Regions from separate parts of the Ferrimonas sp. YFM genome, predicted to be linked through region 1. Evidence: predicted binding sites of a transcription regulator. Region 1 holds the regulator's gene; each other region holds the start of a gene.

Region 1 (3,195 bases):
TCTACTCGGAGTCGGGCCGCCTCAGTGCCGAGATCAGCGCCGACCAGATGGAGCACTACCAGGCCCTGGCCCTGACCCGCCTGCAGGAACCGGACTATCTGCTCTACCCTGAAGACAGCCAGGGGCAGTGGCGGGTGCAGGCCACTCAGGGGCAACTCAGCGACGGCCGCCACGTGGTACTGGAAAATGATGTTATCATCACAGCCATCGAGCCCAATGAACCACTTAAGACCATCACCACCGACTATCTGGAACTGGACCTGGAGACGATGATCATGACCTCCAACCGCCAGATCAAAGGCAATGGCGAGGGCTTTAACATCACCGCCAAAGGGTTGTGGGCGGATCTGAATTTGAACCGGATTGAATTAAAGAGTCAGGTAAATGCCATCTATGAAACCCATTAAACTGCTTCTGGCCGCCATGATGCTGCTGGGCAGCACCGGCGCCGCAGCCCTGGACAGCGACATTCACGAGAAAGTGGAGGTCAAAGCCGATAACTCCAGGGCGGATCTGCCCAACGGCATGCTGATCTACTCGGGCCGGGTTCGCATCACCCAGGGCACCCTGCTGATCAACGCCGACGAACTGCGTGCCGAAGCCACCGACGACAAGGTGGTGACCACCCTGATCGCCTCCGGTTCTCCCGCCACCTATCAACAGATGATGGAGAACGGCAAGCTGGCCCAGGCCGAAGCCGCCGAAATTCGCTACGACATCCAGAAGCGCATCCTGACCCTGAAGGGGAAAGCGGAGATGCGCCAGTCCGGCAGCCTGGTCCAGGGCGACACCATCCAGTACGACCTGGAGAAGCAGATGCTGGTGGCCGAAGGCAACAAGGATGAGCAGATCACCACCATCTTCCAGCCTGCAGAAACCGATCTCAAATCCCTGGCCGAGCCCAAGGAAAAGAAAGAGGGTGAGAAGCAGCAATGACCCGCTCAACCCTGACCGCAGAGAAACTGGCCAAGGCCTACAAGGGCCGGGAAGTGGTCAAGAACGTTGGCCTTGAGGTCAGCACCGGCCAGATCGTCGGCCTGCTGGGCCCCAACGGCGCCGGCAAGACCACCACCTTCTACATGGTGGTGGGCCTGGTGCAGAACGACCGGGGCCGGATCCTCATTGACGGCGAGGAGATCACCCTGCTGCCGATGCACAGCCGTGCCCGCAAGGGGATTGGCTACCTGCCTCAGGAATCCTCCATCTTCCGCAAGCTGTCGGTGTACGACAACCTGATGGCGGTGCTGCAGACCCGCAAGGGCCTGAGCCAGTCCCAGCGGGTAGAGAAGCTGGAACAGCTTCTGGAGGAGTTCAACATCACCCACATCCGCGACAGCCTGGGAATGAGCCTGTCCGGCGGCGAGCGCCGCCGGGTAGAGATCGCCCGGGCCCTGGCTGCCGATCCCAAGTTCATCCTGCTGGACGAGCCCTTCGCCGGCGTCGACCCCATCTCGGTGATCGACATCAAGAAGATCATCCAGCACCTGAGAGATCGCGGCCTGGGCGTACTGATCACCGACCACAATGTTCGGGAGACTCTGGACGTCTGTGAACACGCCTACATCGTCAGCCACGGCGAGCTGATCGCCCAGGGTGAACCCGCCGCCATCCTAGAGAACAAGCTGGTGCGCTCGGTATACTTGGGCGACCAGTTCAAGCTATAGTAATTTGAACTCCCGACCAGGAATACAACCGGAAATAACAAGAAGGAATAAGGACAGGTTGTTGTAAATGAAGACTTCTCTACAGCTAAAGCTGGGACAGCAGCTCACCATGACCCCGCAGTTGCAACAGGCCATTCGCCTGCTGCAACTGTCGACGCTGGATCTCCAACAGGAGATTCAGGAGGCTCTGGATGCCAACCCCCTGCTTGAGGTCGAGGAGGATCTCAGCCCAGCCGTCCCCGACACCCCGGACACCGCCACCCGGGATGAGTTGGAGCCCGCTCCGGAAGCCGCCAGCCTGGACACCAGCGAGGCCCTGAGTCAGACCGACATGCCCGATGACCTTCAGGTCGACACCTCCTGGGACGAATACTACACCTCCTCCCCGGCCCCCATGTCCAGCCGGGAAGACGACATGCCCTTTCAGGGCAGCACCGGCGACAGCCTTCAAAGCCATCTGCTGTGGCAGATGGAACTGACCCCCATGTCCGATACCGACCGCGCCATCGCGGTGGCCATCATTGATGCCACCGACGAACGCGGCTACCTGACCCAGACCGCCGAAGACATTCTCGAAGCCATGGGCGACGATGAGGTGGAGCTGGACGAGGTGGAAGCGGTGCTCAAGCGGGTGCAACGATTCGATCCTGTGGGCGTCTGTGCCCGGGATCTGGCCGAGTGCCTGCTGGTGCAACTGAGTCAGTTTGATGGGGGAACCCCCTGGCTGGCAGAGGCCAGGATGCTGATCCAGGAGCACATGGATCTGCTGGCCAATCGCGACTTCCGCGGCCTGATGCGCAAGACCCGCCTCAAGGAGGAGGAGCTCAAAGAGGCGATGGAGCTGATCCAGACCCTCAACCCGCGTCCCGGCAGCGCCCTGGTCAGCGATAACGACCAGTACGTGATTCCCGATGTGGCGGTCTCCAAGCGCAAGGGGCGCTGGGTAGTGGAACTCAATCCGGACACCATGCCCAAGATCCGCATCAACGAACAGTATGCGGCCCTGAGCCGCAACAGCCGCAATCAGGCAGACAGCCAATTCGTTCGCGGTCACCTGCAGGAAGCCAAGTGGTTCCTGAAGAGCCTGGAGAGCCGCAACGACACCCTGCTCAAGGTGGCCAACTGCATCGTCCAGTTCCAGCAAGGCTTCCTGGAGTATGGTGACGAGGCGATGAAGCCCATGGTGCTCAACGATGTGGCGGAAGCGGTGGACATGCACGAGTCCACTATCTCCCGGGTGACCACCCAGAAATACATGCATACGCCCCGTGGCATCTTCGAGCTGAAATACTTCTTTTCCAGCCACGTCAGCACCGACAGTGGCGGCGAGTGCTCATCCACGGCAATTCGTGCTTTAATTAAAAAATTGGTTGCTGCTGAGAATCCTAAAAAACCTCTCAGTGACAGCAAAATGGCGGAGCTGCTGGCAGAACAGGGAATCAAGGTGGCGAGACGGACCATCGCCAAGTACAGGGAAGCCCTGGGCATAGCTCCATCCAATCAGCGGAAACAGCTGTAACCAGCAAAAAAG
Region 2 (3,195 bases), 1.2 Mb from region 1:
TTGCTGCATCTGGTAATCGTGCCGCGTCATGTCGTCTTCGAGTCGCTCCATCCGCGAGTCGAGGTTGTCCTGTTTGGTGTCGATGAAGCCGTTGCGCTCGGTGAAGGGGTCGATGATGCCGTCCAGGCGGTTGACGTACCCATTGGTGGAGGTGAACATCTCCTGCACCTTGGCGGAATCGCTCTTGAGCGCCTTTTCCAGCTTCTCTTCGTCCAGCTTCATCTTGCCGTTGCGATCCAGTTCGATGCCGATGTCGGAGAGGCGCATGCCATTGTCCGAGGCGGGGAACAGCGCATTGTTGAGGCGGTTTTTCAGCATGCGGATGCTGGAATCTCCCTTGAGCACCCCAAGCTGGTCCTCCTCAATCTTCTTGGCTTCCTCCTTGTCCTCGTCATCCTCCTTGCCGATGTCGGACTCCACCTCGACACTGCTGCCCAGGCTCTGGGTCAGGCCGGTGATCTCACTCATCAGCTTGTTGTAGGAGGAGACGAAATCCTTCACCGAATCCAGGGTCTTGTCGGTGTCATACCCGACACTGATGGTGCTGGACTCCCCGGCCTTGTGGGCCTCGGTCAGTTCCAGATCAACGCCATCAATCACCTTCTCCACGTAGTTGGTGGCACTGGTGATCGCCACGCCGTTGAGCTCAAACTGGGCGTCCTGAGCGGCAACCAGGTCGGTGAAGCCAAAACCACCATCGTCCTGGTTAATCTGAATCTGGTTGGCGGTACCCGCTTCCTTGGCGGTGAGCAGCAACTCGACACTGCCATCCCCTTTGCGCATCAGAGAGGCCTGCACCCCAAGATCTGCGGCATTGTCATTGATGTAATCTCTCAGGCCGGAGACTGTGCCGGTGCCTGAGGGGTTGATCACCGAGAAGTCGATGGTCAGCACCTCACCGTTCACCTCCAGCTCGAAGATCCCGCTGGTGGGGATCAGCGCATCTTCGGAGGCAAAGCTGGCTGATTTCTGATTGGCCTGAGCCAGCTGGTTTACCTTGAGGTTGTAGTTGCCCGCCGGAGCATCGGCCGCCACGGTCACCTTGGCGATGCTCTCATCGCTGATGGTGCCGCTCTTGGCGTTGAAGGCATCGTCGCCCAGGGCATCCAGATCCGCCGTCATCTGCTTCAGGGACGACTCCAGCAGCTTGTAAGCATCAAGCTCGGCCTGGTAATCGCTCTTCCTGGTGCTGTAGAGCTGATCCTTGCCACTGCGCTCTACAGCCACCAACTGCTCGGCCCACTGTGCCGCCGACATTCCGGAAATCATGCGCGTCTCCTCAAGATAGAACCCAACGGAATGCTAATTTCATGCCAGCTAAGATTCTCTTTACAATTCTTATGCTTACGTTAGTGGTGGCGGAAGTTCTCCCCCCACCTCTCATCGGGACGGCAGCGGAAGGGAAGCGACTCTTCCGCCCTGTCCCCCGCTGGGTCCACCTGATTCAAAGGGCGACCCCGACACGGGCAAACTTAAACAGCCAAAGGGGAAAAAAGTCGGGGCGATCCTGGATCCGCCCGGGGATCAGAAAGGATCCTCAAGATCAAGCTTAGGCAATGAATTTAAAGAGGTTTTTGATTGATTTGTGGCCGTGCGACGTGAGAGAATGTGCAAAGTTTCGACGCCGTAATACCGCCAAAGAGAGTGACACCCATGACCACCATAGTGATACTGCTGCTGGCTGCCCTAGGGGGCGGACTGCTCTACCGTCATCTCAAGCTGGGCAAAGGTCTGGCCCCGCTGACCGACGAGCACCTGAGCAGGCTGGAAAGCCATCTCGAGCAACTCAAGAGCAGTGGTATGGTCAACCAGCAGGAGTGCGACGAGTTCCGCCGTCAGTTTCAGTAAAGCAGCGCCTGGGTCTGGTTGCGGCTGGTGTTGGCCTGGGCCATCAGGTTCTGCATCCGGCGGCCAAACCCCTGAGGCTGCAGCAGTTGAGCCAGAGACTCCAGTTGCTGAGGCAGCTCCTGAAGCTGCAATCCCCCTTTTTCCCCCAATAGCCGCTCCGACGCCAATTCCAGAGCATGGCGCATCTGCTTGAGCATGCGGGCCAGCTTGGCCACCACTCCCTGAACCCTGGGCAGAGACTCTTTGATTCCCTGCAGTTCATTGAAAATCCAACCCCTGGGGTCCTGCCAGTGATGCAGCTCTATCAGCTTGATGCCCCGCAGCTCCCCAGCCGGCAGCCTCTGTCCCTGGCCTCGCATCCACCAGTGACCATCGAGACGCTGCCACAGCACCTCAGGCAGGGCAAACTGCAGCTGCCCCTCCACCAGACTGGCTTCGATGCCGCACTGGGACAGGGCCCGCTGCACCACCGCCAGTTGCCCCTGGGGCGTGCCCTGGGCGGGCAGAGGCAGTTGTAACCACAGATCGCCGATGCGCAGATCGATGGTCTCTGCCCTGGGCCTGGCGCTGAGCAGGTCCACAGACTTGAGCAGGCACAGCCTGGGAGAGGAGGCCCCGCGCTCGGCCACAGGCTCCAGCCTGTGGTCCAGCAATGGATGACCAGCGAAGCTGCCACGGCGAGCCAGCATCTGCCGCCTGAGGCGCTCCATCTCGTCCGTCTGTTCCAGGACGCCCTGAGACAGGGCCCGGGACATCAGCTGATGCAGCTTACGGGCTCGGCGCCACTGCTGCATCAAGGTCTCCTCCGCCGCCTGGGCGTAGAGCACCTGATGATGACCACGACTGATCCGTTCCCAGCGGTCATAGCACAGCAGCCTGTGCCTGGAGAGCGGCGTCGCCGGAACAGGACGCTGCTCCGTGGCGCCATTGACCGTCGGCGCACTGCCCAGGCCATTGAGCCTGGGCTGGTGAGACAGGGGGGAGATCTGAGTGTCGCGGATGGCTGAGAGCATGGGTTACATCTCGTTGAACAGGGAGAGCTGGCTGATCTTGACGAAGCTCTCCTGGGTCACCTGCAGGGCCACCAGGGAGCTCTGGTAACGGCTCTGTGCCTCGGCGTAATCCAGCCCCTCCACCTCACCCACCAGTTGCTTGTTGAACAGCATCATGTCCTGGTGAGAGGTTTCAATCAGGCTGAGGCTGTTCTGACGGCCGCCTATGGTGGTCACCGCGGCGCTGATGCTGGTCAAGGCATCATCCAGTGAGGCCATCATGCTCTTCTGCTCCACATCAAACCCGGGGTTGCCCGGGGAGAGTGTGGGGTCTCTGAGCACCTCGACGTAATCA
Region 3 (3,195 bases), 510 kb from region 1:
GCTGGGGTGGAACACCCGCTATCAGTGTGAGTTCTCCACCGATGGCATGAACCGGCTGCACGCCACTGTGGTGATGAGCGGCAAGAAGCTCAAGGATGTGGAGATGCCCTTCTACCCTGAGCCCGAGTGGCAAGAGGTGCCTCAAAGCAAAGGACGCATCGGCGGTTGCGGCGGAGGCCGTGCACCGGCCTCCAATTGCTCCAGCGGCAGCTGCTCCAGTGGTTGCAAGTAGCCTAAAAAGCAATAAAAAAGCCTGACGCGAGTCAGGCTTTTTTATTGCGGCTTCCTTTGGCCAGCCTCAACGGAGAGAATCTCTGACCCCGGGGCGATACTTTTTGAAACCACAAATAGAACGGGGCGCACAGAGTGCGCCCCTAGATATTACACGCTAAGCAATCCCGCTATAATTCGTGCTCCCTGCATCATCCTTGCGTACCACTCGCTTCCTGCGATCTTCCCTGTGCTGATCCTTCAGCATCCCTGTACATTGCTGTACTGTTCTCCTTAACACGATAACATCCTGTTATCGAACGCATCTCCGTCCTGGAGGTGTCCTGTACCTTCCTTGGGATTCTGCAATCCTGGCAGAGCGGCTCCCCTTTCAAGTCTCACCATCCTAGTGATGTCTGTCCGGTTCGCCCAAACCGTCTCTTAAATGGCGACTCCCTGTCACGCATCTCCAAGTCGGTTTAGAAGCCTGTTCCCTTGGCACACCTTAAAGTCTACTCAGATCACAGAAACAAACAAGATAGGGGACCAAATCAATGGCTGGTGGATTATTGGTCGATTCGAGGGTTGTAATTAGCCTTTATTCCTTACAATCAATTACTTGGATTTTGATAACGAGATTGGACCTGCCAAAAGACCCACCATTTTCCTACAGGCTTGTAAGAGATCTCGCACAAAATCCATCAGACCGATTGAGCCACACCATCCCGATCGGCCGCATCGAAGTACATTAATTGACCGGTAACGTCGCCCAATGTCACCTTTTCCATGGACTTGAACCCCTTTCGGGCAAACAACTGTTCATGCTGGGGCTGGGACACAAACACCGCCAATCCCTGCGAGTCACTCTCAGACAACAGTTGCAGCAAAGAGGCCAGAACCTGGCCACCGATCCCCTGATTCTGATGCTGGGGATGGACGGCAATCAACTGCAACAACCAGTAATCGTCCCCGGGCAACATCCCCTTGAGCTCATCTTCCCGCTCCATCCAGTGACGGGTAGGGCTCCAGCCTGTGCCCAAAGCCATCTTCAGTCGCCAATACCAGTAACGGCTCTCCCCTTGCGGGTACTCCTTGTCGACGATACAGGCGACCGCCACCAGGACATCCTCCTGATAAAAACCCACCAGCTTCTGTTTGTGCTGCCACAGCTCCGCCAGCTCCTCACGCAACGCAGCCCGGAGCTTCTGGCCATAGCCCTGCCGGCCGAAAGCCTGCTGAAAAAACAGGTCATCGTGGTAGGCGTTGTAGAGCAACGAAGCCGCAACCCTCAGCTCTTCAGCCGTCAGGTAGCTGGCCTTGATCTCAGCGCTCTGCCCTTGGCCCATACTCTCTCTCCTGCGTTCAACTCTCTCTGGATACACCTTGATAACACAAGATCTTTTTCCAGTGTACCCCGACCATTGGTTTAAGGCCCGGCCAAGGCTCAGCTTTGAGACTACACTCAAGGTGATTCTTCAATGGAAAGGATGCAGTTATGGACACCACCAAAGCCAATCTGAACAACCTGTTCGACCAGCTGGGCATGGCCAGTGATCCAGTTTCCGTCTCCCACTTTATTCAGGGCTATCATCTCGACGCCGACACCCCCATCGAAGCTGCAGGCTTCTGGACCCAGGCGCAGGCCGACTTTCTTAGGGAGGGACGCAGCAGCGACGGAGAGTGGAGTGAAGTGATCGATCAACTGGACACCCTGCTGCACAAAAACTAGAGACAAAAAAACGCCGGCAAGGCCGGCGTTTCTGATTCTCTGCCTCCCCCTTAGATGGAGTTGCTGTAGGCCTTGTTGCCCCAGCCCACCACCTTGCCTCCCTCGAACACCACCGGGGTGCACTCGTCCTTAGAGGTCTTGCCGTCACCCTTGGTGCGGTGGGTTCGATAGAACAGCACCTGAACCTCTTTGCTCTCTTCACGGTAAAACTCATTAAACTCGGCGGTGCCCATCAGCGCCACCACCTGATCCACACTCATGCCGGGGCTCAGCTGGGACAGCCTCTCCCGATTGCGCTTCTCCACCTCCTCCCAGGAGCTGTGGCTATCGCCATCCCAGGAGTCGCCCTCCCAGCCGTCGCCGCCAACGGCAACAACACATCCGGACAGGCTCAGAGTCAGGGCAATGGCGGCAGGCAGCATCAGTTGGTTCTTCATTCTTCGTTCTCCTTGTCAAATTCGATAACGGCTAAGGAATAGCAAGAGGTTTGCCAAAAGTTAAAACCGTTAACTTTCAATAATTTAAATATATTCCTTGTGTCAGTTTTAGGATTTGCGCCACACTGTTGGTAAATCTCACTACTTTTTATCAACATGAACCAAGACATTCTTCTCGCCTTGGCCAAACTGCACCGTCAGGGGCAGGAGGTCACCCTGGCCAAGCTGAAGGCCGCCGCCACAGGGCGTCACCCCATGCCGGCGCTGATCCAGGCGATCAAGGCTTACCAGGCGGATCCCGAAGGCGTTCTGGCGCAGGTGCCTGAATCACCGCAGCCGCCCCCCGCTGAGGAGGATCGCCTCAGCCAGCTGGAACGCCAGGTGCAGGAGCTGACTGCCCGGCTTGCCGCGCTGGAGTCCAAACTGGGCTGACGCCCCTCCAGGTCATAACGGGAGAGTCATCCCCTTGCTCCCCTTGGTCCGGTCGCTATAATTGCCCGCCTGACTGTATTGGAGCCCCCTATGTATCTGGTTGAACTTCGCTTTGAGTGCTTTGCCGACACCACCCTCTCTCAGGTGGAGTACGCCATCAATCAACTGGTGGAAGCGTGGCGGGCCAATGGCCAGATTCTGGGGAAAGAGTTTCCGGTGATGCAGCACGACGCCGAGTTCAGGCTGCGCGCCCTGTGCCCGGAAGAGGAGAGCCTGCACCCAAGGTTTCACTCCGACTGGGCCCAAAGGCGCATCGACCTGCTGGCAGAGGCCAAACTGACCCGTCCCCGGCTCAAGGTGTTGGGCCGGGACATCAACAGTGAAGCC
Region 4 (3,195 bases), 1.1 Mb from region 1:
GGCCCGGTCCAGGCCAATGACGATCTCCTCCAGATAGGGCACCTGGGTCAGCTCCTGGACGATGTTATCCAGGGCCGGCCCCTGTAGCTCGCTGGGGCGGGATTTGCTGAACTGGGTCAGTTCGGTCTCCAGGTCATTGATGTCGCGGTCGGTCAGATTGTGCAGGGTGGTGATGATGCCGTTCTGATAAAAATCGCCCATGGTTCTCTCCCTTAGCCTTTCCCAATCAATGCTCTGGTCCGCTGGACACATTGCCTCTATCCCTCACTTAGCAAGTGTGATGCCAGCGCCTTTCGGGGCCGAGGCTCAGGGGAGCCGGTACTGGTCCAGCAGCAGGTTAATGGTGTCGTTCCACCCCTCTGGGCCACAGCGTTCGGTCACCTGGGTAACCGCCCGGGTGGCGTCGCTGAGGCTAGGGGGCGGATTGACCGGCGAGCGCACCAGCACCGGGAGATCCGCCAGCTCCAGCATGGCCACATCGTTGTCGCCATCCCCCAGGGCGATCACCTTGGGCAATTCGCCCCCTTCCATGGCCCAGTGGTGGGCGTAGGCTTGTCGCAGCGGTGCCAGACAACAGCCCTTGTCGCTGTGCCCAACTACGTGAAGGAAACGCCCACCCATCAGCAGTTTGAGCCCATAGCCCTCCACCGCCCGCCTGAGGGTCTTCAGATCGGCATTACTGCCCTGCCACAACAGGGGTTCGGAAAACTGCCTGTCCAGGGCCTGTGCGGCGCTGTCGCCATCCAGGCCGGTGAGGTCCATCAGGGTGGGGACATCCCAGTCGGCGAAGCCTTCCAGTTTGAGCCCGGTATCCCGGCGAATTTGCGCCAGGGCGGAGAGAATTTGCGCCCGATTTGCACCAAAAGCTTGCATGCGATAACCGGGCGCTGCACCAGAGTGGTGCTCGTCCATGGCCTGATGCAGGTCCACGTCCGGGGGCCAGAACAATGCGGCGCCGTTCTCCACCACATAAGGAGCGTGATTGTTCAATTGCGCCCGCAATGGCGCCAGCTCGGCGGCAGTCTTGCTGGTGTTGAGGATGACGGGAATGCCCAGGCTCTCCAGCCGCTCCAGGGCGGGCGCGGCAGCCTGAAAGCTGTAGTTGTGGTGATCCAGCAGGGTCCCGTCGAGATCGGTGATCACCAGCAGTTTGGGTGATTGGGCCATCCGTGTGCTCCTTAGCTCAGCAGAGGATGAGTATAGCTAAGCAAGGATTGGCCCAACGTGGGATTGTGGAAAAAGTGATCGTGGGGTTGGGAACGAGGAGCGGGCTTAAAGACTCTGGATAGCGGCGTGCGCCACAGTGACGCTCAGGTAAAACCAAAGTCACTGGATACCGGCGTGCGCCGGCATGACTGTGCTAAGGGAAGCCATAGGGGATTGAACCGGCTCCTTAGGAGTCGGCAAGGACAGGTAAAGACGAGGACGGTCAAGGTCAAAAGCGAAGACGCTGGATACCGGCGCCCTCCGGCATGACTGTACTAAGGGAGGCCATAGGGAATTGAGCCGGCTGCTTGCGAGCCTGCAGCTGCGAGTAAAGGCTAGGACGGTCAAGACCGAAGCCGAAGACAGTGGGTACCGGCGTTCGCCGGCATGGCTGTGCTAAGGGAAGCCATAGCGTATTGAGCCGGTTGCTTGCGAGTCTGCAGCGGCGTATAAGGCCGACAGCTAAAACGCTGGGTTGCTCCCTTCGCCCCAATGACAGAAAGGGCGGCTGGAGTTAGCTCAGGTCCACCAACTCCAGGGGGACTTGGTGACCCAACAGATGTTCCTGGGTGCGTGTCTGTTTGTGCCAGTCCATTACCATCAATGCGCTCAATAATGGCCCTGGCAGCCCAGATGTAAACAGGCGACGAGCTTGGGCCTCCTGAGCAAACCAGCGTAGCTCGGGTCCCTCAATGCCCTGCCAGTCAGGGGACAGAAGGGTCTGCCACTGCTCTGGGGCTGGCAGCAACAATTGCTCGGCACCACTGGACAGGCCGATGTCCAACCCGGCTGGATCGAAATCACCGAAATAGACTAAAGGCAACCTGCCCTTAAAGGCCCGAAAGCACTGATAGGCGGCGTTGGTCTGCTTGTCGGCGGACGCGTCTCCCCGATAGAGAAACAGCGCATTGTGCAAACATTCAGGCAGCTTCAGGCGAGTCAGCTCCGTCATCAGCGCCAGGTTCTCTACCAGCACCAGATGGGTGTGACCCAAACGGTCGCCCATCTGGAGAAGTGAGCGCCAATTGACCTGCTGACCGGCCTGTTCAAAGGGCGGCAGCGGCGTGGCCGCGCCATCGATATGCCAATGGGACAGAGGGCGACACAACACCAACTCCTCGCCCACGGCCCTGGCACCACTCTTCTCGTCATTGCGGCTCAATGCAAAATTATTGCGACTGTCCGCCTCGGTGATGAAGTCGCCCTGGCAGGGATCACCAAAGCCATCTCGCATCAGCTCGTCGCGCAAGGCACTCAAATGGTCCCGGCTGATATAGAGTTTCGCCCGGGCGCGGCCATCGCCCTGCAGCTCACCAAAACCGTAGTCTCGATGCAATCGACTCGCCAAGACGCCAAAGGCCACTCTTCTCTCCTGCCACGGACGCAGGAACCATTTAGATAGAGTGATTCTCTCCTTAACGCTGAAAGTCACGTCAAGCCACCTTGATGGTCACGTCGCTGTAGGTGAAGTTGTTGTTGGTGCCGGGCACCAGCTGCTCCTCCATCTCCAGGGCGATGATGCTCTGCTGCTGGGGCGCCAGCTTGCAGTAGTAGCCGAACACCAGCTCAATCCACAGCTGAGGATCAATTTCATGGCTGTCCTTGAGCCAGGCGGGCTGCTGGGTCTGCCAGTGCTCCAGGGCGGAGAGGCCGTGGTCGGCGAGCACCGCCTGCTCGAAGAAGTGCTCCACCTCGTCCAGTACCCAGTCGCTGAGGTAGGCGAGAATCTCCAGCTCTTCGCTCTCGACGCTGACGCCGTCCCTGTCGCCCACCATGGGGGTGGAGGGGGCCTGGCGGCGCAGGTGCTGGACAATCTCCACCAGGTCCTGCTCGATGGCGCTGCTGCGCACATCCACCAAGCCGCCGGTGATCATGGCCGGCGCCAGTTTCAGCTCCTGGGGCAGTTCGGGGGCGAAGGGCAAGTCGTCGCGCACCTCGTATTCCGGGTGCTTGCGCAGGAAGCGGGCCATGCCACGCAGCTGGTTGGCC

The links. The regulator sigma-54, encoded in region 1, starts transcription at its own class of promoters, with help from an activator protein. The targets are predictions, from matches to a motif close to GTTGGCACGNNNNTNGNNT.
Region 2: fliD (flagellar filament capping protein FliD) is a predicted target of sigma-54. The motif match lies at 1,300-1,318, and genes of this name have one in related genera.
Region 3: QUE41_RS17050 (DUF3192 domain-containing protein) is a predicted target of sigma-54. The motif match lies at 2,416-2,434, and genes of this name have one in related genera.
Region 4: QUE41_RS14590 (HAD-IIB family hydrolase) is a predicted target of sigma-54. The motif match lies at 1,206-1,224, and genes of this name have one in related genera.

Annotation. Positions count from the first base shown of each region.
Region 1 covers NZ_AP027368.1:4,202,256-4,205,450, forward strand. Annotated here, with positions in the region: gene lptC (LPS export ABC transporter periplasmic protein LptC) at 1-407, shown strand, start outside; gene lptA (lipopolysaccharide transport periplasmic protein LptA) at 394-936, shown strand; gene lptB (LPS export ABC transporter ATP-binding protein) at 933-1,664, shown strand; gene QUE41_RS19455 (RNA polymerase factor sigma-54) at 1,732-3,183, shown strand.
Region 2 covers NZ_AP027368.1:3,022,662-3,025,856, forward strand. Annotated here, with positions in the region: gene fliD (flagellar filament capping protein FliD) at 1-1,269, opposite strand, end outside; gene QUE41_RS14160 (hypothetical protein) at 1,654-1,848, shown strand; gene QUE41_RS14165 (hypothetical protein) at 1,842-2,861, opposite strand; gene flgL (flagellar hook-associated protein FlgL) at 2,865-3,195, opposite strand, start outside.
Region 3 covers NZ_AP027368.1:3,695,085-3,698,279, forward strand. Annotated here, with positions in the region: gene QUE41_RS17035 (DUF3301 domain-containing protein) at 1-232, shown strand, start outside; gene QUE41_RS17040 (GNAT family N-acetyltransferase) at 912-1,556, opposite strand; gene QUE41_RS17045 (DUF2789 family protein) at 1,706-1,939, shown strand; gene QUE41_RS17050 (DUF3192 domain-containing protein) at 1,990-2,376, opposite strand; gene QUE41_RS17055 (hypothetical protein) at 2,557-2,808, shown strand; gene QUE41_RS17060 (Zn-ribbon-containing protein) at 2,899-3,195, shown strand, end outside.
Region 4 covers NZ_AP027368.1:3,110,424-3,113,618, forward strand. Annotated here, with positions in the region: gene QUE41_RS14585 (glycosyltransferase family protein) at 1-201, opposite strand, end outside; gene QUE41_RS14590 (HAD-IIB family hydrolase) at 307-1,167, opposite strand; gene QUE41_RS14595 (DUF7281 domain-containing protein) at 1,721-2,569, opposite strand; gene QUE41_RS14600 (hypothetical protein) at 2,640-3,195, opposite strand, start outside.